Regions from separate parts of the Xenorhabdus entomophaga genome, predicted to be linked through region 1. Evidence: predicted binding sites of a transcription regulator. Region 1 holds the regulator's gene; the other holds the start of a gene.
The links. The regulator PurR, encoded in region 1, represses purine synthesis genes. The targets are predictions, from matches to a motif close to CANGCAAACGTTTGCNTG.
Positions count from the first base shown of each region.

Region 2: the regulator PurR is predicted to act here: its motif matches at 9,406-9,423, upstream of purE (5-(carboxyamino)imidazole ribonucleotide mutase).

Region 1 covers NZ_JBBMXH010000025.1:10,684-22,381, forward strand. Annotated here, with positions in the region: gene AAC854_RS07360 (S-(hydroxymethyl)glutathione dehydrogenase/class III alcohol dehydrogenase) at 1-881, shown strand, start outside; gene fghA (S-formylglutathione hydrolase) at 993-1,838, shown strand; gene gloA (lactoylglutathione lyase) at 2,207-2,614, shown strand; gene rnt (ribonuclease T) at 2,847-3,506, shown strand; gene AAC854_RS07380 (Grx4 family monothiol glutaredoxin) at 3,596-3,982, opposite strand; gene sodB (superoxide dismutase [Fe]) at 4,343-4,921, shown strand; gene purR (HTH-type transcriptional repressor PurR) at 5,478-6,503, shown strand; gene punR (DNA-binding transcriptional activator PunR) at 6,507-7,415, opposite strand; gene punC (purine nucleoside transporter PunC) at 7,578-8,759, shown strand; gene cfa (cyclopropane fatty acyl phospholipid synthase) at 9,073-10,224, shown strand; gene AAC854_RS07410 (riboflavin synthase subunit alpha) at 10,335-10,979, opposite strand; gene AAC854_RS07415 (MATE family efflux transporter) at 11,240-11,698, shown strand, end outside.
Region 2 covers NZ_JBBMXH010000041.1:1,533-13,230, reverse strand. Annotated here, with positions in the region: gene tesA (multifunctional acyl-CoA thioesterase I/protease I/lysophospholipase L1) at 1-225, opposite strand, end outside; gene ybbA (putative ABC transporter ATP-binding protein YbbA) at 196-882, shown strand; gene ybbP (putative ABC transporter permease subunit YbbP) at 879-3,311, shown strand; gene AAC854_RS10315 (LLM class flavin-dependent oxidoreductase) at 3,401-4,456, opposite strand; gene AAC854_RS10310 (MFS transporter) at 4,498-5,775, opposite strand; gene AAC854_RS10305 (outer membrane protein OmpK) at 5,830-6,618, opposite strand; gene AAC854_RS10300 (riboflavin synthase subunit alpha) at 6,991-7,602, shown strand; gene purK (5-(carboxyamino)imidazole ribonucleotide synthase) at 7,707-8,774, opposite strand; gene purE (5-(carboxyamino)imidazole ribonucleotide mutase) at 8,771-9,295, opposite strand; gene AAC854_RS10285 (UDP-2,3-diacylglucosamine diphosphatase) at 9,462-10,184, opposite strand; gene ppiB (peptidylprolyl isomerase B) at 10,213-10,707, opposite strand; gene cysS (cysteine--tRNA ligase) at 10,999-11,698, shown strand, end outside.

The sequences.
Region 1 (11,698 bases):
GTGTAAAACCGGGCGACCATGTTATTCCATTATATACAGCGGAGTGTGGTGAATGTGAATTCTGCCAGTCTGGTAAAACTAACCTTTGTATTTCAGTGCGTGATACTCAGGGTAAAGGTCTCATGCCGGATGGCACCACACGTTTTTCTTACAATGGACAACCTATCTATCATTACATGGGATGTTCCACATTCAGTGAATATACTGTCGTAGCTGAAGTCTCACTGGCAAAAATCAATCCAGCAGCAAATCATGAACATGTTTGTCTGTTAGGCTGTGGTGTTACTACCGGAATCGGTGCGGTACATAACACAGCCAAAGTGCAGCCCGGAGATTCTGTCGCCGTTTTCGGACTTGGTGGCATTGGACTTGCCGTCATCCAAGGTGCTCGTCAAGCAAAGGCCGGGCGCATTATTGCCATTGACACCAATCCGGCCAAATTCGAACTGGCCAAACAGTTTGGTGCCACAGAATGCATCAATCCAAATGATTATGACAAACCCATTCAACAAGTCATTCTGGATATGACAAAGTGGGGTGTTGATCATACTTTCGAATGTATTGGTAACATCAACGTAATGCGTGCCGCACTCGAAAGTGCACACCGTGGGTGGGGACAATCCGTAATAATTGGTGTAGCCGGCGCTGGGCAGGAAATTTCTACTCGTCCGTTTCAGCTTGTTACGGGACGTACATGGAAAGGCACTGCTTTCGGTGGGGTGAAAGGACGCAGCCAATTACCAGGAATAGTAGAAGACGCCATGAAAGGTGAAATCGAGCTTGCACCTTTCGTTACCCACACAATGCCTCTGGAAGACATTAATGAGGCTTTCGACCTGATGCATGAAGGTAAGTCGATCCGCACGGTTATTCACTACTGATTTTTATTGATTTTAAATAGTTACCATAAACAGAAAACCGTGTTGGCTGACAACACGGTATCTGACAAAACCAAAGAATTACCACAACGATTAATCTTAGAGAGAAAGGTAATGGAAAGAATCGAACATCACGCCTGTTTTGGTGGATGGCAGGATGTCTATCAACACGAATCAAAGGTTTTGGGTTGCCAGATGCGTTTTTCAGTTTTCTTTCCTCCCCAGATTAAAGAAAGAAAATTGCCTGTACTGTACTGGCTTTCTGGATTGACTTGCAACGAACAAAACTTCATCACAAAAGCGGGCGCTCAACGTTACGCGGCGAAGCATGGTATGGTTATTATTGCTCCAGATACCAGTCCACGAGGTGACGATGTCGCTGATGACCCTGCTTATGATCTTGGAAAAGGTGCCGGGTTTTATCTCAATGCCTTAAAACAACCCTGGTCTTCACATTATCGTATGTACGATTATGTTGTTTCAGAACTGCCTGAACTGATTGAGGCAAACTTTGAGGTGACGGATATACGGTCAATCAGCGGTCATTCTATGGGAGGCCACGGCGCAATGGTAATTGCCCTGAAAAACCCTGACCGTTATTGCAGCGTATCAGCATTTTCACCTATTGTTGCTCCCAGTCAAATTCCATGGGGTATAAAAGCATTCTCCAACTATCTTGGTGAAAACGAGTCTGAATGGAAACAATATGACTCTGTAGAATTGATTAAAAACGCAAAAAAACAGCTCCCAATCTTGATTGATCAAGGGCTCAATGATGATTTCCTTGAGGAACAGTTACGCCCTGAATTACTACAGGCTGTTTGCGATGAAATCCGTTATCCAGTGACCATTAACTTTCATGCAGGGTATGATCACAGTTACTACTTTATTGCCAGCTTCATTGAGAATCATATTATCTACCATGCCAAAGCAATGCAAAAGTGCGTCGGGAAAAAGTAAATTTTAAATATGTAATTCAGCGATCCATAAGGCCAGATATATTTTTTATCATATAACTAAATGGCTGCCTCCTTAATGTTATCTACTTATAAGGGGGTTTTATTATTCTGAATCTGCCTTAGTCCGCCTTAGATTGTAGTGATGGTGGTGGCATATTTGCAGTCTGGTCAGAAAGCAGTCGGTGTGAATAATATAGCCGCCGGGTGCTGTCAATATGGCATCCCAATAGCACGCCTCAATCAAGCAATTATTTGATTTATAATGCATTAAAATCTAGTTATAGTTAACCAGACATATCCAATTAAGTGAGCAAAGTTTTTCGATAAAGCTATGCTTCGAAATAAAACTATAAATATCAAGAGGTAATCATGCGTTTACTCCATACTATGATCCGTGTTGGTGACATGCAGCGCTCGATTGATTTCTATACTCAAGTAATGGGCATGCGTTTACTTCGCACTAGTGAAAATCCAGAGTACAAATATTCCCTTGCATTTGTTGGTTATACCGATGAGAGCCAAGGCGCAGTTATTGAGCTAACCTACAATTGGGGAGTTGAAAACTACGAAATGGGAACTGCGTTTGGACACATTGCGTTAGGTGTTGATGACGTTGCGGCAACCTGTGAGCGTATTAAGCTCGCTGGCGGGAATGTAATCCGCGAAGCAGGGCCTGTCAAAGGCGGTGCAACTGTTATTGCTTTTGTTGAAGATCCCGATGGCTATAAGATCGAACTTATTGAAAACACAAGCGCGAGTAGTGCATTAGGCAACTAATTAACACGATAAGTTTTGAGTTGCAGCCTTGTTGGCTGCTCTCACTCCAGCCACATAGTTCACTATACTCTCAGTGATTCCTTCTTTCATAATCACTCTGCATTTTGAAATCTATTAAGTAGATCCTTTCCATTGGATAAATATTACTTCTGCAAGACATAGCAAATTTTGTCATAATACGCCCTATTCCAGATTTAAAAACAGAATCCTGAAGTTAAGAACTAAAAATCAGATGCCTAATAAAAACGATCAAAACATGCTAAGCGGGCGATTTCGCGGCTACTATCCTGTTGTCATTGATGTCGAAACTGGTGGTTTTAATGCGCGTACAGACGCTTTACTTGAAATTGCTGCAGTCACTTTAAAAATGGATGAGGAAGGCTGGCTGATGCCCGCTGATGCACTGCATTTCCATGTTGACCCTTTTGAAGGTGCTAACCTTGATCCTGCTGCTCTGGCATTCACAGGCATTGACCCCACAAATCCCTTGAGAGGAGCAGTCAGCGAATACACTGCATTGCATGCTATTTTCAAAATGGTTCGCAAGGGTATGAAAAACACTAATTGTAACCGTGCAATCATGGTCGCCCATAACGCCAGTTTTGATCATAATTTTGTTATGGCAGCCGCGGAGCGTTCCGGGTTAAAGCGCAATCCATTCCATCCATTCGCGACATTTGATACTGCGGCCCTCAGTGGGTTGGTTCTTGGTCAGACGATCCTTGCCAAAGCTTGCATCACTGCGGAAATACCGTTTGACAGTAATCAAGCACACAGCGCGCTTTATGATACCGATCGAACTGCCCTGCTATTCTGTGAGCTCGTTAATCGCTGGAAACGGCTTGGTGGCTGGCCATTACCTTCCGCAGGTACTGCTGACAGCGAGTCTTAATATATTAATTCAGATACATTAAGCCCCACTCCTATTATGGGAGTGGGGCTACAGAAATAATTTATCATTCCGACAAATTATTCACTTATTTATTCTTGTTCACGGTATTTGTCAGCAGTTTCTTTGATTAAAGCCTGTAACTCACCGCGCTGGTACATCTCAACAAGAATGTCACAACCGCCAACCAGTTCACCATCAATCCACAACTGAGGAAACGTTGGCCAATGCGCATATTTAGGCAATTCAGCACGAATATCTGGGTTTTGCAGAATATCCACATAAGCAAAACGCTCGCCGCAGGCAGATAACGCCTGAATTGCCTGTGCAGAGAATCCACAGCTCGGCAATTTAGGAGAACCTTTCATGTACAGCAGGATTGGATTCTCACTAATTTGGCGTTTGATTTTTTCAATGGTTTCTTCAGTTGTTGTATTAGTAACTGTGTTGGTATTGGTATTTGTATTCATAGTCGTCATTTTTGCTTCCTTAAACTGCAAGTGCCATTCATCAGCATCAGAAAAGTTTGATTCAGAATACCACTTTCTACTCTGATTTTTCTACCGCGAACTTTCCATGGCAAATTTTTGCCATGATTTACAACAAGTATTCATCAGGTATTTTTATCCCAATTAGCCATATTAAGTTCATGTTATAGTTCAGTTCTGCGCCAGTTCGCAGCTAAGTAGCATCTTTTCTTCTGTTATTTAGCAAAAAAGTTGTTAAGATAATTATCAAAACAGCAACATGATAATAAGCTTAGATTTGCTCTGCCCATGATTCAGTATCTAAGTCATGGTTTACAGAGCCAAAAACCCGATATTAAAAAGGAGCATGCAATGTCTTTTGAATTACCAGCATTACCTTATGCCAAAGATGCCCTGGAACCACACATTTCTGCAGAAACTCTGGAATATCATTACGGCAAACATCACAACGCTTATGTTGTGAATCTGAATAATCTGATTAAAGAGACCGAGTTTGCCGGAAAATCCCTGGAAGAAATCATCAAAACATCTGAAGGTGGCATTTTCAATAACGCAGCACAAATCTGGAACCATACTTTCTACTGGCATAGCCTGTCACCAAATGGTGGTGGTGAACCAACCGGAAAAGTGGCCGATGCTATCAACAGTGCTTTCGGTTCTTTTGCTGAGTTCAAACAGCAATTTACTGACGCTGCCCTGAAAAACTTTGGTTCTGGCTGGACATGGCTGGTCAAGAAAACTGACGGCAGCCTCGCTATCGTTAATACTTCTAACGCAGCAACCCCACTGACAGGCGAAGATAAGCCAGTTTTGACAGTTGACGTTTGGGAACACGCATATTACATCGATTACCGCAATGCGCGTCCTCAATACCTGGAGCACTTCTGGGCCTTAGTCAGCTGGAAATTTGTTGAAGAAAATCTGGCTTAATAAGATTAATTCTCGTCCCAGTTTGAAATAACAAGGGCAAGTGCACCTATTCACCACATTATGAACAGGTGCACCTACCCTTAAACAAGTGATGTTATACCTCAATTCTTTTTCTCGAACTCGATCAGATAAGGCAAAGGCTTCCCAGAAAAACAATCATGATTAATGCACTGCTGGCAGCCAATAATCCCAACTTCAGATCTGTGTCCATAGACTATCCTCAACGTGAAAATTAAGATATCTCAATACCATAAGTTTTAGATGGTTATTTATCGCATTATCTAAAAAACTAGACTGTAATTCTTGAACCATACTCTTTATAACATCGATTATTACTTTCACTTTTGAGCTAGATCAGACAAAATTCAAGGTTCATCGCTAAATTATTGCCAACGACCACTCTATATATAAATATATTGGCAAACGCTTAACAAATATCTATATCCAATAGATTTCAGGTTGCAAAGTGACACTAGCTAGAGCAATCAACTATGTGGCAGCCTGAAAAATGAAGGGTATATAAATTTAGACCATAAGGTCAGGAGTCCTTTTTATCATGGCAACGATTAAAGATGTGGCTAAACGCGCTGGTGTTTCGACCACAACTGTATCCCATGTTATCAATAAAACCCGCTTCGTCGCCGAAGATACAAAGGCTGCAGTTTGGGCTGCAATTAAGGAGCTGAATTATTCTCCCAGCGCCGTTGCTCGCAGCTTGAAAGTTAACCACACCAAATCCATCGGATTATTGGCAACATCAAGCGAAGCCCCTTATTTTGCTGAAATCATAGAATCTGTTGAAAATAGCTGCTATAGCAAAGGTTACACGCTGATTTTATGTAATTCTCATAACAATCTTGATAAGCAGAAAGCTTATCTCGCAATGTTGGCACAAAAACGCGTAGATGGTTTGCTGGTAATGTGTTCAGAATATCCTGAACAGCTTTTAGGTATGTTGGAAGATTATCGTAATATTCCCATGGTAGTTATGGATTGGGGAGAATCCAGAGGGGATTTTACTGATGCAATTATTGATAACGCTTTTCATGGTGGTTACTTGGCGGGTCGTTACCTTATTGAACGCGGCCATCGTGATATTGCATCTATTCCGGGACCGTTGGCAAGAAATACCGGGGGCGGGCGTCACCAAGGTTTTCTCAAAGCACTGAAAGAAGCCAATATCACTATTCGGGACGAGTGGATTGTACAAGGTGATTTTGAACCTGAATCCGGTTATCAGGCCATGTGTAAGATCCTGAACCAAAAGCATCGCCCAACGGCTGTTTTTTGCGGTGGTGATGTTATGGCAATGGGGGCAATTTGTGCAGCCGATGAATTGGGATTACGCGTTCCACAAGACATTTCTATCATCGGTTATGACAATATTCGTAATGCCCGCTATTTTACACCGGCATTAACAACCATCCACCAGCCCAAAGAACGTTTGGGGCAAATGGCCTTCTCAACGCTATTGGATAGGATCATTAATAAGCGTGAAGATGCACAAACTATTGAAGTCCATCCGCGTCTCGTTGAGCGTCGCTCCGTGGCGGATGGACCTTTTATCGATTATCGCCGTTAATAGTTAATTTTCCTGCAACCACTCAGCATTAAGTGTTTCACTATCTCCAAGATAACTAAGTAACCAACTTAATGCTGGTGAATGACATTCTTCTGACCATGTTAAGCAACATGGGCTGTCAGGCAGTGGTTGTTCAAGTTCCAGTGCAATCAGCTTTCCTTTACGGATCAACGGCAGTGCACGATGCTTGGGCACCATCCCGACACACAATCCATCCATCAGGCAACTCAATCCAGCATCCCAATCAGGTACAATCAATCGCCGTTGGTTATCCAAAGCCCATGTATCGCGTTTAGGTAAGCTGCGAGAAGTGTCTTCAAGACACAAACTGGAATAACGACGGATTTGATCATCGTTCAGTTTTCCCGATATCTCAGCCAGTTCATGTTCAGGGCTGGCGACACACAACCAGGGCATGAATCCCATATCCCTAAAGCTATATCGCTCACCGACAGGAGAGGCACGTGTCGCCCCAATGGCAACATCCACCCTCTCATCTACAAGAGCATCCCATACACCATTAAAAACTTCAGGATAGATAAACAATTCAATATCTGGAAAATGGCGGTAAAAATCCAAAATCAACTGAAGTGTCCGCTCCGGCTTTACAACTTGATCAACCGCAATACTGAATTGTCCCCGCCATCCATTGGCTACTTGCTGGCACTGGTGTCGGGTGTGTTTCATTTTTTTGATAACTGATCTCGCCTCCTTGACAAAAATAATTCCAGCCTCAGTTAAATCCACATCACGATGACGCCGTTCAAATAAAGGTACTGCCAGCCATTCTTCAAGTTGTTTTACCGTATAGCTGATAGCGGAAGGTACACGATGAAGCTCTGATGCAGCAGCGCTAAAACTTCCTGTTCTGGCAACAGCATCAACAACTTCCAGAGAGTATTCAGACCACATATATATTCCTTTCAATTTTTTTCACAATATGGTGCAAATATTACCGTTTCACAAGTAAAAATCATGCCATATAAAATAAGTCGGGTATCTCCTTATCAATTACCACGTCAAGTTATTAACACTATTTATTAACATCACTTATTAACACCATTTATTAATATTATGGCAACAAATAAAAACTCAACTTCATTCATGTTTTATCTCGCCGGCCTGAGTATGCTCGGCTATTTGGCTATCGATATGTATCTGCCTGCTTTTGATGCAATGAAAGCAGAATTAGGTACCTCAGAAAACGCCATTAGTGCGAGTCTCAGCATTTTTCTTGCCGGCTTTGCCTTTGCACAGCTTTTATGGGGACAATTATCTGATCGCTTAGGCAGAAAACCTGTTCTTATTATCGGATTATCTCTGTTTTCCATTAGCTGTTTAGGTATGCTCTGGGTAACGGATGCCACACAATTGCTGGTACTGAGATTTATTCAAGCAGTTGGCGTCTGTTCTGCTGCGGTTTCCTGGCAGGCTCTGGTCGTCGATAGATATGATACAGAGCACGCTAAACGCGTCTTTGCTATGATCATGCCTCTGGTTGCCCTTTCTCCTGCCCTCGCACCTTTATTAGGTGCATGGCTATTGATCCATGATGGTTGGAGAATCATTTTCTTTGTTTTAATGATAGTAACTCTCTTACTATTAATACCAACACTTTGCCTGACCAATAAGTTCAATAACGTCGAAGTAACCACGGATAAGAAGACAGTTTCTTTCCTTACGTTACTAAAATCCCCTGTTTTTAGTGGAAACGTATTGATTTATGCTTCTTGCAGTGCTGGTTTTTTTGCCTGGCTGACTGGCTCACCTATCATTTTGAGTAATATGGGTTATGATCCTACCAATATTGGCCTAAGTTATATTCCCCAGACCCTGGCATTTATGATTGGTGGTTATGGTTGCCGTATCTTGCTGGAAAAAGTGAAAAGCGAAACAGTATTCCCGTTTCTATTGGTGGGTTATGCTGTCAGCATGATCATTATTTATTTGATTTCCATATTAAGTGAACCTTCATTTATGGCTATTCTTGCTCCTTTTTGCTTTATGGCCGCAATGAATGGAGCTTCCTACCCTATTGCCGTGGCAAAAGCTCTTTCGGTCTATCCTAAGAACAGCGGTAAAGCTGCTGCATTGCAAAATGCCCTTCAATTGGGTCTTTGTTTTGTTGCGAGTTCATTTGTGTCTGTATTTATGAAATATCCTCTCTTGTCTACAACAACAGTTATGGCTCTTACTGTTGTTCCAATGGCAATAGGTTATTGGCTCCAAAAGAAAAATGCGGAAGAAAACCACTAAACATAAATTAAACAATTTCTCAAAAAAATAATAATTAAGAACATTATTATCTAAAGGTTACAGCATTATGTGACCTTTAGATGATTGTTTAAATACCATTTCACTCATATACTCATACCTATTCTTTATTCTAAAAACTCGGAATTTGAGGTTTTGTAGGGCATTGAAGCTCTTCTTAAATTTCAAGGTAGATAGGCAATTTTTTTAGTTTAATATCTATATTATTTCTAACAATCCATTATGGCTTGAACATAATAAAAGTCAGCTACAAAACGATACCTCAAAATTCCATCGCACAAATGTTGGAGAGTATATGAGTTCATCTTTCGTTGAAGATAAAAAAACAATAACGGATTCCTGGCATAGAATCGCCCATGAATTGCTTCAAGAAGCTGATATTGATATCAATGGCAAACGCCCCTTCGATATACGCATTAAAAATCCTGATTTTTATAAGCGAGTATTGAAAGAAGGCTCTTTGGGACTGGGTGAAAGTTATATGGATGGCTGGTGGGAATGTGATCGCCTTGATATTTTCTTTCATAAAATATTACGGGCTGGTTTGGAGCGTCGTATCCCCAAAAATACTAAAGATATTTTGCAGATAATTATCTCTCGTATATTTAATTTACAATCTCCAAAACGAGCCTGGATTGTCGGTAAGGAACACTATAATTTAGGTAATGACTTGTTTACCCGAATTCTTGATCCTTATATGCAATATTCCTGTGGTTACTGGAAAGATGCCAATACTCTGGAAGAAGCCCAATCCAATAAACTCCGTCTTATTTGTGAGAAACTACAACTAGCTCCGGGCATGACTTTATTAGATATCGGTTGTGGATGGGGTGGTTTAGCTGCCTATGCTGCAGAAAATTATGGAGTATCTGTTACTGGTGTAACAATTTCAGCTGAGCAACAAAAATATGCTCAGGAGCGCTGCAAGGATCTAGATGTAAAAATTATCCTTGAAGATTACCGAAACCTTAACCTTCAATTTGATCGCATTGTTTCTGTTGGCATGTTTGAGCACGTTGGTCCCAAAAACTATGACAATTATTTCCAGATAGTGAAACAGAACCTGAAACCTGATGGTCTTTTTCTTCTCCATACCATTGGTTCTAATATCAATAAATCTGGTACCGATGCGTGGATCACCAAATATATTTTCCCCAACGGTTGCTTACCATCGATTTCAAAAATAGCCAAAGCGACTAATAGGAAGTTTGTCATGGAAGATTGGCACAATTTTGGCGCAGATTATGACCTGACTCTTATGGAATGGTATAAGCGCTTTACTGCAAGCTGGCACGAAATAGAACATAACTACAGCCCGCGTTTCAAACGGATGTTCAGCTATTATTTGAATGCCTGTGCAGGTGCATTCCGTGCGAGGGATATTCAACTCTGGCAAATCGTATTTAGCCCGCAAGGTATTGAAAAAGGATTGAGAGTACCCAGATAGAAATTTACTTCATCGCTCAGGTCCGAGAAGCTACAGAAATTATATTTCTGTAGCTTTCATGTTCAATTCAGGGCTTCGCCACAAAAACATTTACCACAACTTGATAATATTTATTGTTCTTCAGGTTGTGACAACAATTTTTCCTGTTCTTTCTGTGCCATCACTCGTTCAACGGTATCCACAATCGCTTGAGTTTGTGGATCAATCTCAATGTTGACCTTTTGACCAAGGCGTTTTTTACCTAGTGTCGTACGCTCCAAAGTTTCTGGGATCAAGTGAACACAGAAACGGTTATTCACAACGTCTCCTATTGTCAGACTAATTCCATCAATGCCAATAAAACCTTTGTGCAGGATATATTTCATCAATTGTTTATCGTGGATCCGAAACCAAACTTCATGATTATTTTCTGAAGTGAAGATCTTGGCAATTTCTGCTGTCGTAATAACATGACCAGACATCAAATGCCCGCCAATTTCATCGCCAAATTTGGCCGCCCTCTCCAGATTGATTAAATCCCCGACGTTAAGTTCACCAAGGTTGGTCAAGCGCAGGGTTTCTTTCATTAAATCAAAGCTAATTAAATCACCATCGATCTTGGTTACAGTTAAACAACAGCCGTTATGGGAAACAGAAGCTCCCGTTTCAATTCCGGGTAATAATTCAGCCGGAAACTTAACAACATGGGTCCGAAAGTGCATTTTTTCATCAATGACAACTATCGGCGCTTTTCCCTGAACGATACCTGTAAACATGGGAACCTCTTTAATCATTTTACATTGCAAAAGTTAGTTTAACCCACTCATCACTTTTAAACACTAGTTTGGTTGAGTGTAGTTTTAGTTGAATATAGTTTAATTTATTGAGTACAAACATCGTGCAATGATTGGCTTAATAAAATGAGTCCTATACAATAGGAAAGCTTATAAGCGATACATTTTCCACTAACATCGTTTGCTCGCAGAAATATTCTTTGTTTTTCTACTTAATTTTTAATCAAAAAAAGGTGTAGTACGTGCAGAAGTATTTAAATGAAGCGCGTAGTTTGCTCGCTCTGGGAATTCCCGTAATCATCGCCCAATTTTCACAAACTGCAATGGGTTTTGTCGATACAGTCATGGCTGGTAAAGCCGGGGCTGTTGAGATGTCAGCAGTTGCCGTTGGCACATCAATTTGGCTGCCAACTATCCTGTTTGGTCAAGGTCTATTGCTTGCCTTAACACCAATCGTGGCACACATGAATGGCTCTGGCCACAGAAAAAATGTTGCTTCTCAGATCCAACAAGGATTCTGGCTTGCAGCTTTCCTTTCTATCTTAATTATCGCGGTATTGTATAACAGTCGCTTTATCATAGAAGCACAACATAACGTCGACCCTGTATTGGCGCAAAAAGCTACAGATTTTATCCATGCCATTATGTGGGGTGCGCCGGGTTACTTGTTTTATCAGGTATTGCGCGGCCAATGTGAAGGG
Region 2 (11,698 bases), on a different contig from region 1:
TGTATTGCCGCTGATGCTGCCGTTAACGATGGTTGTTTTTTTTCCGGTCTGCTGCCATTGCTTTGCCATTAGTCTGGGCCACGAATGTTCAACGGGCAGGCGATATCCGGCACTGAGGCTATCACCCATTATCAGCAGGGTATCAGCCGCCACCGCTCTGGCGCTGCATAGAACTAACAATAAAAGGAAAAATACATGGCTGTAGAAAGTATTCTTGAAGTTCATCATCTCACTAAACATGTCGGTCAAGGGGAACAGGTAATTAATATATTGCAAGGTATTGAGTTGGTTGTCGAGCCAGCGCAGACAATTGCATTGATCGGTGAATCAGGATCGGGCAAATCAACCCTTTTGGGTATTATTGCCGGATTGGATGATGGTAGCGGGGGAGAGGTTCACCTGTTGGGGAAAAATATCAGCCGTATGAATGAAGAAGAGAGGGCGCAATTAAGGGCAGAAAATGTCGGTTTTGTTTTCCAATCGTTTATGTTGATCCCTACCTTGAACGCCTTGGAGAATGTCCAGCTTCCCGCGTTGTTGCGTGGTGAGTCAGAAAATCAAAGTCGTCAGCAAGCCATCGAATTACTTGAACAGCTAGGATTGGGAAAACGCCTGAAACATATGCCGGCCCAACTTTCAGGCGGAGAACAGCAACGGGTGGCTTTGGCCCGGGCGTTCTGTACCCGTCCCAAAATTCTGTTTGCTGATGAACCAACAGGTAATCTTGATCGCCAGACAGGTGATCGTATTGCTGATTTATTGTTTTCCCTCAATCATGATTACGCCACGACTTTGATTCTGGTGACCCATGACAGTCAACTCGCTGCCCGCTGTCAGCGTCGTTTACGTTTGGTGGATGGCAAATTGCGGGAGGAAGCATGATCTGGCGCTGGTTTTGGCGTGAATGGCGTACCCCGTCTCTTCTGATTGTCTGGCTGTCCCTGACATTGGCCGTCGCTTGTGTGCTGGCATTGGGGCGGATTAGTGATCGCATTGATCAAAGTGTGCATTATCAGAGCCGTGATTTTCTGGCGGGCGATCTGGTCTTAAGGGCCTCGTATCCCGTTGATGAAGGTTGGCTTAAAAGGGCGCAGGATCAAGGGCTGACACTGAGTCGTCAGATCTCATTTTCAACCATGACATACGCGGGAGATATTCCGCAACTAGCTCAGGTTAAAGCGGCCGATGATCGTTATCCATTGTATGGAGAGCTGGAAACCTATCCGCAGGGGTTAAAACCGGAAAAAGGTTCTGTGCTGGTGGCACCGCGATTGCTGACATTATTGGGTATTAATATCGGGGATAAACTTGACGTGGGGGATACCACCCTAAAAGTAAGTGGGGAATTGCTGCAAGAGCCTGACAGTGGCTTTAGTCCATTCCAGATTTCTCCCCGAATCTTAATCAGTATTGAAGATGCCAAAGCGACAGGGGCAATCCAACCGGGGAGCCGATTGACTTATCGCTATATGTTTTCGGGTTCTCCGTCGGCTATCCAATCCTTCCAGCAATTCGTTGATCCGCAATTAAAAGCGGATCAGCGTTGGTTAACGCTAAAACAGGATAATAGTGCATTAGCTCAATCCATTGAGCGAGCCCAGCAATTTTTACTCTTATCAGCCTTATTGACGTTATTGCTTGCCGTGGCTGCGATGGCGGTTTCCATGGCGCATTATTGCCGCAGCCGACATAATTTGATTGCCATCCTGAAAACATTGGGAGCAGGGCGTTGGGCTTTACGGCAGTGGATTATTGGGCAATGGTTGGTGATATTGCTGGCCGCGGTTGCGGTAGGTTCTGTTTTAGGTCTGGTTTTTGAGTCCGCCCTGATTCGGATTTTAGCGGGAATGTTGCCGAAGATGTTGCCGGAAGCGGGAATGTGGCCGTGGATATGGGCGATTGGCACCTTGTTTGGCATTGCCTTGTTGGTGGGAATTCGCCCTTATCGCCAATTAATGGCTACCCAGCCTTCACGCGTATTGAGAAGTGATGTTACTGCGACTATCTGGCCATTGCGTTACTACCTGCCTGCGGTAGCCTTAATTGTGACGGGAGGGTTGGTCTTACTGGCAGGAACTAAGCCGCTGCTATGGTCATTGCTGGCGGGAGTACCCGTTATCGCATTGTTATTGGCGCTGTTGGGATGGGGCGGCTTATGGATATTGCGCCGCGTGACATTCAGCCAATTAAGCCTGCGTCTGGCCGTTAATCGTCTATTATGCCGCCCATTTCAGACCATGACACAATTGGCTGCATTTTCACTGTCATTTATGCTGTTGGCCCTGCTCATTATGGCAAGGGGCGATTTATTGAATCAGTGGCAGCAACAGTTGCCGCCTGACAGCCCGAATTATTTCCTGCTTAACATAACTAAACCGCAAATTGCCCAGGTTAATGATATGTTGAACAAATATCAGGCCAAACCCACTGAGTTTTACCCTGTGGTGTTGGCGCGCCTGACGGAAATAAATGGTCAATCAGCCATTGAATGGGCTGATGAAAGGCACCCCAATAGTACAACGGTACGTCGCGAACTGAACTTAACATGGAAATCAGAATTACCGCCTTTTAATACCCTCGTTGAGGGAACTTGGCCACCGAAGCCAAACGAAGTTTCCATGGAACAGGGCGTTGCTGAACGGCTGCAAATCAATGTGGGAGATAAGCTCTCATTCACCGGTGATACCCGGATATTTCATGCTACGGTAAGCAGTATTCGCAAGGTGGATTGGGAAAGTGTGAATCCGAATTTCTTTTTTATCTTCTCTAAAGAGACATTGGAAAATCAGCCGGCAATGTGGCTGACCAGCTTCCATTATGAAGGTGATGGGCGATTGCTGACAGAAATTAATCGGCATTTCCCGACAATCAGCATGTTGGATGTTGGTTCGATAATCAAACAGATACAAGGTATCTTGCAGCAAGTCAGCAAGGCGTTGGAAATCATGGTCGTGCTGGTTATGGTTTGTGGCGGATTGTTGTTACTGGCACAAATTCAGGTCGGTATGAGCCAGCGTCAGCTTGAATTGGTGGTATACCGCACACTGGGGGCGAGCAAAAAACTTCTGCGCCGTACACTGTGGAGTGAATTTGCATTGCTTGGTTTTATGGCGGGGGTGGCTGCGGCATTTGGCGCAGAAATTGCACTCTGGTTATTGCAAACCCAAGTCTTTAATTTCCCATGGCAACCACAATGGCAGATGTGGATTTTACTTCCTGTTATCAGCAGCTTACTGCTTTCATTATGTGGTGGTTGGTTGGGAATTCGGTTATTGCGGGGACAAGGGCAATATCGGCGCTTGCCTGAATAATTCCCGCCTATTTTCGGTTTATTATTAACAATGATGAAATAAACCTCGTTTGAAAAAACGAGGTTTATCAGCAAACTGGCTGGAAACTATCAGGCAAATTCCTCTCTTAATTTAGGCAGGAGCTGATCCCCGAAAACCTTTAACCCCTTTATGTAATCGGGAAAAATCAACATAACACCATCCAGATCACAAGTACGGATTAAATCAACCAGTTGCTTATAGCAGGTATCTGGCGCACCGATGGCAGTATGGGTCATAAAGGCATTTTGTGAGCGCTCTACCATCGCATTGCTTTTTCCATCCATATCGACGCCAAAACTGCGCATCATATTTTTGACGGCTTCCACATCCAAACCCTGACGGTAGAACTGGGCAAGGGTTTCAGCATAGGCATCTGTTTCGGCACAAATGACGGTACACATGCAGAATGTCTTGGTGGTTGTGTTGTACTCAGCGGCGATACGCTTTGCAGTTAAACTGATATTGCGGGTTTCTGCCTCATCCTTACCACCGATAAAACAAACATCGGTGTGGCGTACACTGAAACGCAGCCCTTGCTCAGATTGGCCGGCACAAACCAAATAAGGACGAGGGAGGGAAAGCGGTTTTGGTTCAGAAACGCACTGTTTTAAATGAAAATAAGTACCTTCATGAGTGACTTGTTTTTCACGCCAAAGTCGTTTGATCAACTGAGTCCACTCTTCAGTCATGGCATAGCGTTGGTCATGATCCAGACTGTCATCCCACTCACCCATTTGTTCAAATTCATCTCGGAATGAGCCGGAAACAATATTCAGCCCTGCGCGTCCCTGACTAATCTGATCCAGAGTGGCGATCATTTTAGCGGTCACAGCCGGATTATGTAGCCCGGCGTGAACTGTAGCGATCAATTTTGCTCGGTGGGTAACTTCGGCAATGCCTGCCATCATTGTGACGGACTCAAGCGAGCTGCCCCAATGATCTGTTTCACCACCGAATCCACGCCATTTACCCATGGACATAATGAAATCAAGGCCAATCTGGTCAGCCAGAATGGCAGCCTCACGGTTTTGTTTATAAGACGCATCCAGTGGCGGCGTGTTTTTGGAGATGATCCACCCACCTTTGGCAATGGGCAGAAAAACACCGAACTCTTTCTTTGACATCACTATTTCCTTGTTTGTTGTTGTTTCAGTTCATTTTGGCCCTATTCAGTAAATTGAGTGTCTTCGATTGAGCGCTTTTTCATTTTCTGAGTAGGCGGTTTCATCATCAATGTTACGACAAGAACAACAAGTACGGGGATAGCAATAATTAAGAATGCTGAAGTAAAACTACCTGAATAATCTTTGATGGCGCCGGCAAAAAAAGGTGCCAGACACGCCAGTGTAGAAATCAGATTCATGATTGAGAACAGTTCCAGATAAGGCTTACGGCCAAAATAGTTAGCCAGCAATACACTGGAGGCGAGGAAAGTCATCCCGTAGCCCATGCCGACAAACAGGGTAAATGCGATTAAGAAAGGCCATGAAGAAGCAATACTCAGTGCAATCAGGCCAAGAATGATGATAGCCAGGCTGCCAATGAGTAATTTTTTCGGATCTATCCACTCCCCGACGGCACCACCGGCCAATCGGGAAAACGCATTAATAAAGGCCATCGTGCTCAGTAGCCCTGCGGCAATGGCTTCGCTGAAACCATTTTCGATAATATGGGCAACCGCAAAGCTATTGACCGTAATACCACACCATAAAAACGCAGTATAAGTTGCTGCAATCACGTAGAATTGCCATGTCCGCAGTGCCTGATGCGCAGTCCAGCGCTGTTTAGTGCGATAAATACCGGAGGTATCCCGGCTGTTATGTTGTTGATTTACGGCCTTGGCGTGGGCAATTTCCCGTTTCCCTTCCCGAAGGGTAAAAATCGTCAGGATAACGAAAATGGTGAGTACAATGGCAGAAATCATCCAGTGCATCCGCCACGTCCCCCAAATCCGGGTTGCCAGAAAATAGATCCACGGGCCAATGACGCCGCCCAATCCACCAATCGTGAAATAGAAGCCAAAAGCAAGAGACTGTTTCTCATATAGCCGTGAAATTACATAAGTGCCCGGAACAGTAGCCAAAAAGGTAAAACCGATGCCGATTAAAGCCGTACCAATAAAATACGATGAAATAACATGTGTGTGGTAAAGATTGTAGAAACCAGCCAGAAAAATCAGCAGGCCAGTGAACAAAGTAAAGCGGACACCAGCCTTACGGATAAATATCGTCGGCAAAAAACTGGATAGCCCGCAGGTCAGCCCAAGCAGGGTGAAGCCTAAACCGGCATTCGTCCAACTCCAGCCCAGTTCATAAATCATGCTGGGCAAGACAACACCCAATGACGTAAAGGTAGTTGCTGTGGATAAAAAGTAAACCATGCCTAAAAGTATCAGCAAAAACCACTGATAAGTACGCCCGAATTTGTCGTGTTGAATGGACATTGTGACCCCATCAAGGATATAAACCATTAAAAACGGCACTATTTTATGTGTTTATTAGAAAAAGCTGTATCGAATAAACACCCCGTAGCTAAATTGATTCGTGCGAAAATCAGAAGTATCTTTTATTTTGTACTTATTTTTAACCGGATTCACAACAATCCCTGTCCATAAATGGCCGGGCTGATACCCTAATTTTTTTCCCAGGTCATAATGCAATTCAGGCTTGAAATCGACCATTTCAGGATTATCGCCTAACCCCAGTGTATAATCGAAAGTTCCGACGATGCGGAAATCCCCCAATTGGTTGCTGAAAGGAATACCATAATCAATGTGGATGCGCTGGTCGTCCCAACTCCCGTTGGCATTATTTTCAAAATAAAAGATAGTGCGTAACCAGCTGAACCCGTTTACTTGCCAATCAAGACTCAGACCGGGAAAATAATCATGTTTTACGTTCTTGGTTTTAGCAATCCACTGAGCAAACAGCACATCTTTCAATGGACCATAGGAAAAATCATATCCTGTGATTTTACTGGCACTGAGTCTTGGTACAAACTTATAGTAATAGGTGCTTTTATCACCTTTATAGTCATGCTGTAGTGAATTTTGCCAAATACTGTAGACATACATATCGCCTATTTTGTAATCACCAAAGGCTTCTACAATGGGAGAAATGGTTTTCTGGGGAGCAACTTTATTTTCGAATTGAAAGTAAAGGCTGGTATCAACCGATTGAAAATTGACAAAATCACTTGCCTGGACGCCATTGGCAATGGATAGCAATAAGGAAGGAAATAAGCCCATTTTAATTATATGGTTTTTTAGCTTGTTGATAAATTGCAAATGATTTCTCCTTTCACGTTACGGCAGAGCGATGGACAGTAGCATCGTGCTAACAGGGTAATTTTATCAAAGTTTTTTTATTACTGAAAAAACAAAATAGATTAAAAATATTATTCATATAAAAAGAAAAGTAAATAAAGAATTTTTATAAAATAGCTTTGTTTTTAGTTTTTAATTACAGAGATACTTTTAATTGCAAAAATAGGTTTAATTACCAATATGGTTTTAACGCTAATTAGCACATGGTATTACTGAATATACTATTAAGAAAGAGTATGTCACAATCATTTAATTATTTTTAAATAAAACCCATAAGTTATGATAAAAAGCTTGTGTTTGAAATAATATTATATTCAGCAGAGGAGAGGAATCATGTATACAGGCATTGTACAAGGTAAAGAAAATGTATTATCACTCAATAAAAATAACGGATTCAGTACGTTGATTGTGAGTAATCACAATCATTTTTTTGATGATGTTACTGTCGGAGCCAGTGTTGCCATTGATGGCACATGCCTGACTGTCACCCAATTCAGTGGGGATCGCGTTTCTTTTGATATTTCCGATTTCACTGCTGACACCACTACGTTAAAGTTTCTTTCGATTGGTGATGAGGTCAACATTGAACGCTCACATCAGATGAATAAAGAAAATGGCGGACACAGTCTTTATGGGCATGTAGAGGGTATAGCTGAAGTAGTAGAGTTTACTGCAACAGGTGAAACCTACCGATTAGTTATCCGAATTCCTCAAGACAACATTAACTATTTCTTCCTGAAAGGTTTCATTGGGCTTCATGGTTGTAGCTTAACCATCAACGGAATTGATGAAGAAAACAAGATGATTACTTTAAACCTGATCCCTGAAACGTTAAGGATGACGAACCTCAGTAAGATGAAAGTAGGTGATTTTCTCAATTATGAAATCGATCAGACGACAAGAACGATTGTGGATACCCTTACCAGGACACTATCAAGAAAATAATAGCGGGTAATAAAAACAAAATAGGAAGCGGTAACCATTGCCAATAGTTACCGCTTCCTGATCATTGGTTTGCTATTCCTTTGTTATGGAATATGAAAAGCCGATCAAATTAATTTATTTTGTACCCATTCCAGACCACTTTGGTACTCTGCCGGCAATAATGGCGCTAACACTTGCAATGCCATTTTCAAGGTATCCCGGTCAGAATGAACCAAATTCAAATGCCCTACCTTACGAACCGGACGAACTTCCTTTTCATACCAATGTAAACGAACCAACGGTAAACTGAGCCACGAGGGGTTCACCTCTGTACCGATCAGATTGATCATAATGGACGGAGCAAATATTTCTGGCTTAGGCATGGGCAGATCCAGTATTGCCCGTAAATGAAGTTCAAACTGGCTGATAGACGCGCCGTTTTGTGTCCAGTGACCACTATTATGAACCCGGGGTGCCAGTTCGTTGATCAACAAATTATCACCAACAATAAAACATTCCATCGCCATCACACCGATATAATTCAGGTGATCCATGATGGTAGCCAGCATTTTTTCTGCTTGTTGCTGTAATTTCTTATCCGTATTGGGTAAGGCAACACTGGTACGCAAAATGCCTTCCTGATGCAGATTGTGGGTCAGCGTGTAAAATACCGATTCCCCTTGGGCATTACGGGCACCCACCAGAGAAACTTCCCCTGAAAACGGGATCCCTTGTTCTACAATACACTCACCATAAATTTCAGGTGGCAATTCTGCTTCATCACCCGGCCGTATACGCCACTGACCACGTCCATCATAGCCGCCCGTCCGGCGCTTAACGATGATGAAGTCACCTAATTCAGCGAACAGTTGTGACCACTGGCTTGGGTCGGAAAGTAGTTTCCAGGGGGCTGTTGCCAGACCCAACGTATCCATCAATTGTTTTTGTGGCAAGCGATCGGCCAATTGCGGGAAAATATCGCGATTAATAAAAGCATTATGATGTGCCAGCTCGCGAGTTAACGCAGTTTCGGGCCAACGCTCGATTTCTGCGGTAATCACACTGCTCTGATAAGGCACTGCTTCCGGCTCTGCATCCAACCCGACGGGGTAAACTGCAATCCCCAACGGCTCACCGGCTTGACGCAACATCCGGCCCAACTGACCATTACCCAATACACAAACAGGCTTCATGCGCCCTCCCGTGGGTCAGGATTCTCCAAAACATCCTGTGTTTGTGCTTGGCGCCATTCTGACAGACGTTGAAACAAAGCATCATCATGCAGAGCCAGCACTTGGGCAGCCAGCAAGGCTGCATTTGCGGCTCCGGCTTTACCGATAGCCAGTGTGCCAACAGGAATACCTTTTGGCATTTGAACGATAGAATACAGGCTATCGACACCACTCAGCGCGGCGCTTTGCACTGGGACCCCAAACACAGGCACTAAGGTTTTGGCCGCTAACATTCCCGGTAAATGTGCTGCACCTCCTGCGCCCGCGATAATCACATCAAAACCGTTTTCCTTAGCGTGTTCGGCAAAATGAAAAAGCTTATCGGGGGTTCGGTGTGCCGAAACAACCTCAACATGGAAAGGAATATCAAGAGAGGTCAAAATATCGGCTGCATGTTGCATGGTCGCCCAATCACTTTTTGAGCCCATGACAATGGCGATTTTGGCGTGATGCTGCGCCTCTATTTCTGTTGTAGAAGTCATAGCTGTTGTGGGATCAGAGCTGGCCGTCATAAATCAGATGCTCCTGTATAGAGTGTCTACCAGAACAAAGGTGATGTTTAAGGCGACGGATCATATCACGCGAATTGCACAAGGAAAACGTTTGTGTTACCTGATTTATCTATTTTTCCAAAATAAATAACGCAATTCAAAATGGGAAAGATATCAACTCAATGGATGTTTCTGTTACTTTAAACATCGAACCGTGATGATGCCATGCGCCCAATACACCGCGATACACCGTTTTATTATCGATTTGAAGATCATGTATTGCCGGGCGATGGGTGTGCCCGTGAATCATCCAATCGGCCTGATGTTTTTCAAAGTGTCTGATAACGGCTTGTTGATTGACATCCATGATGGATTCAGACTTCTGAGTATTGGCATATTGGCTGCCCGCCCGCATTTTGGCTGCAATTTTCAACCGAATGAATAAAGGAAGAAGTAAGAACAGACGTTGTATCCACGGAGTATGTACCCGCTTGCGGTACTGCTGATAACCGATGTCATCTGTGCATAGTGTATCGCCATGCAGGATTAAAATACGCTTGCCATACAATTCCAGCACGTTTTCCTGTGGCAGTAAGATCAAACCACTCTCTCTGGCAAAACGGGAGCCCAGCAGGAAATCACGATTACCGTGAATGAAATAACAGGAAATCCCCTTCTGTTTTAGTTCATTGAGTGCGTGGGCAACTTTAGTGTGTAGAGGGTTGGGATCATCATCACCAATCCAATAATCAAAAAAATCACCGAGGATATAAAGATTCTCAGCATGGATTGCTTCTTCACGTAAAAAACGAAGAAAACCGGCAGTAATTGCCGGTTCTTGCTCACTGAGATGTAGATCTGCAATAAACAGTGTACTCATGTAACGATTAACTATTCTCTAACAGTCATTATTCGCTAACGGTAACACGCTCGATGATCACATCTTCGCGTGGTACATCTTGGTGCATACCGCTGCGGCCAGTGGAAACGCCTTTGATTTTGTCAACCACGTCCAGGCCTTCAACCACTTCGGCGAATACGCAATAACCCCACCCATCAGGACGTTCTGAACGGAAGTTCAGGAAATCGTTATCAACAACGTTGATGAAGAACTGGGCAGTTGCAGAGTGCGGATCATTGGTACGCGCCATTGCAAGGGTGCCACGGCTGTTTTTCAGGCCATTGTTTGCTTCGTTCTTGATAGGATCTTTTGTTACTTTCTGCTTCATGCTTGGTTCAAAGCCACCGCCTTGAATCATAAAGCCATTGATCACACGATGAAAAATTGTGTTGTCATAAAAGCCTTCAGAGCAGTAATTTAAGAAGTTCTCAACAGTTACCGGCGCTTTATCCGCGAAAGTATTGATCACGATATCGCCAAAGTTGGTGTGGAAAGTCACCATAATAAAAATCCTAATAATAGTTTTGATTGACCCTGTATTCTAGGGGGTTCGGAACAACCGCTGTTATATCATATATGAGATTTTGAGTCAGTACTCTGAAATCGTATCAGAACAAGGTGGTTTGCGGCACTTGCAAAGCACTGCATATCAAGGTGAAATACCTCGCTTGGCTTCTCTATATTCTGGTTTATTTATATCGCTGATAAAGAGGCCTATAATCAGCGAATTCATTCTATTTTATACACGTACATCTTTAATACACGTACATCAATTTTTACGGAAAACCCCCTGATGCTAAAAATTTTCAACACTCTCAGCCGCCAAAAAGAAGAATTTAAGCCGATTCATGAAGGGAAAGTGGGCATGTACGTGTGTGGCATTACCATTTATGATTTGTGTCATATTGGTCATGGCAGAACGTTTGTTGCATTTGATGTTATTGCCCGTTATCTGCGTTATCTGGGATACGATCTCACCTATGTCCGTAACGTCACTGACGTGGATGATAAAATCATCAAACGTGCCATTGAAAATAATGAAAGCTGTGACGATTTGACCACACGCATGCTGGCAGAGATGCACAGCGATTTTGACGCGCTGAATATCCAGCGCCCGGATTTAGAACCTCGTGCAACGCAACATATCGCAGAGATTATTGAAATCGCGTCAAAGCTGATTCAGCGTGGACATGCTTATGTTGCGGCTAATGGCGATGTGATGTTCTCCATTGATACCAACCCTGATTACGGCTTGCTTTCCCGCCAGGATCTGGAGCAATTACAAGCGGGAGCGCGTGTTGAAGTCGCAGATGTAAAACGCAATCCAATGGATTTTGTGTTGTGGAAAATGTCCAAGCCGGGTGAGCCTAGCTGGGAATCCCCGTGGGGAGCCGGTCGTCCGGGTTGGCATATTGAATGTTCTGCCATGAACGGCAAGACGCTTGGTCACCATTTTGATATTCACGGCGGCGGTTCTGATTTGATGTTCCCAC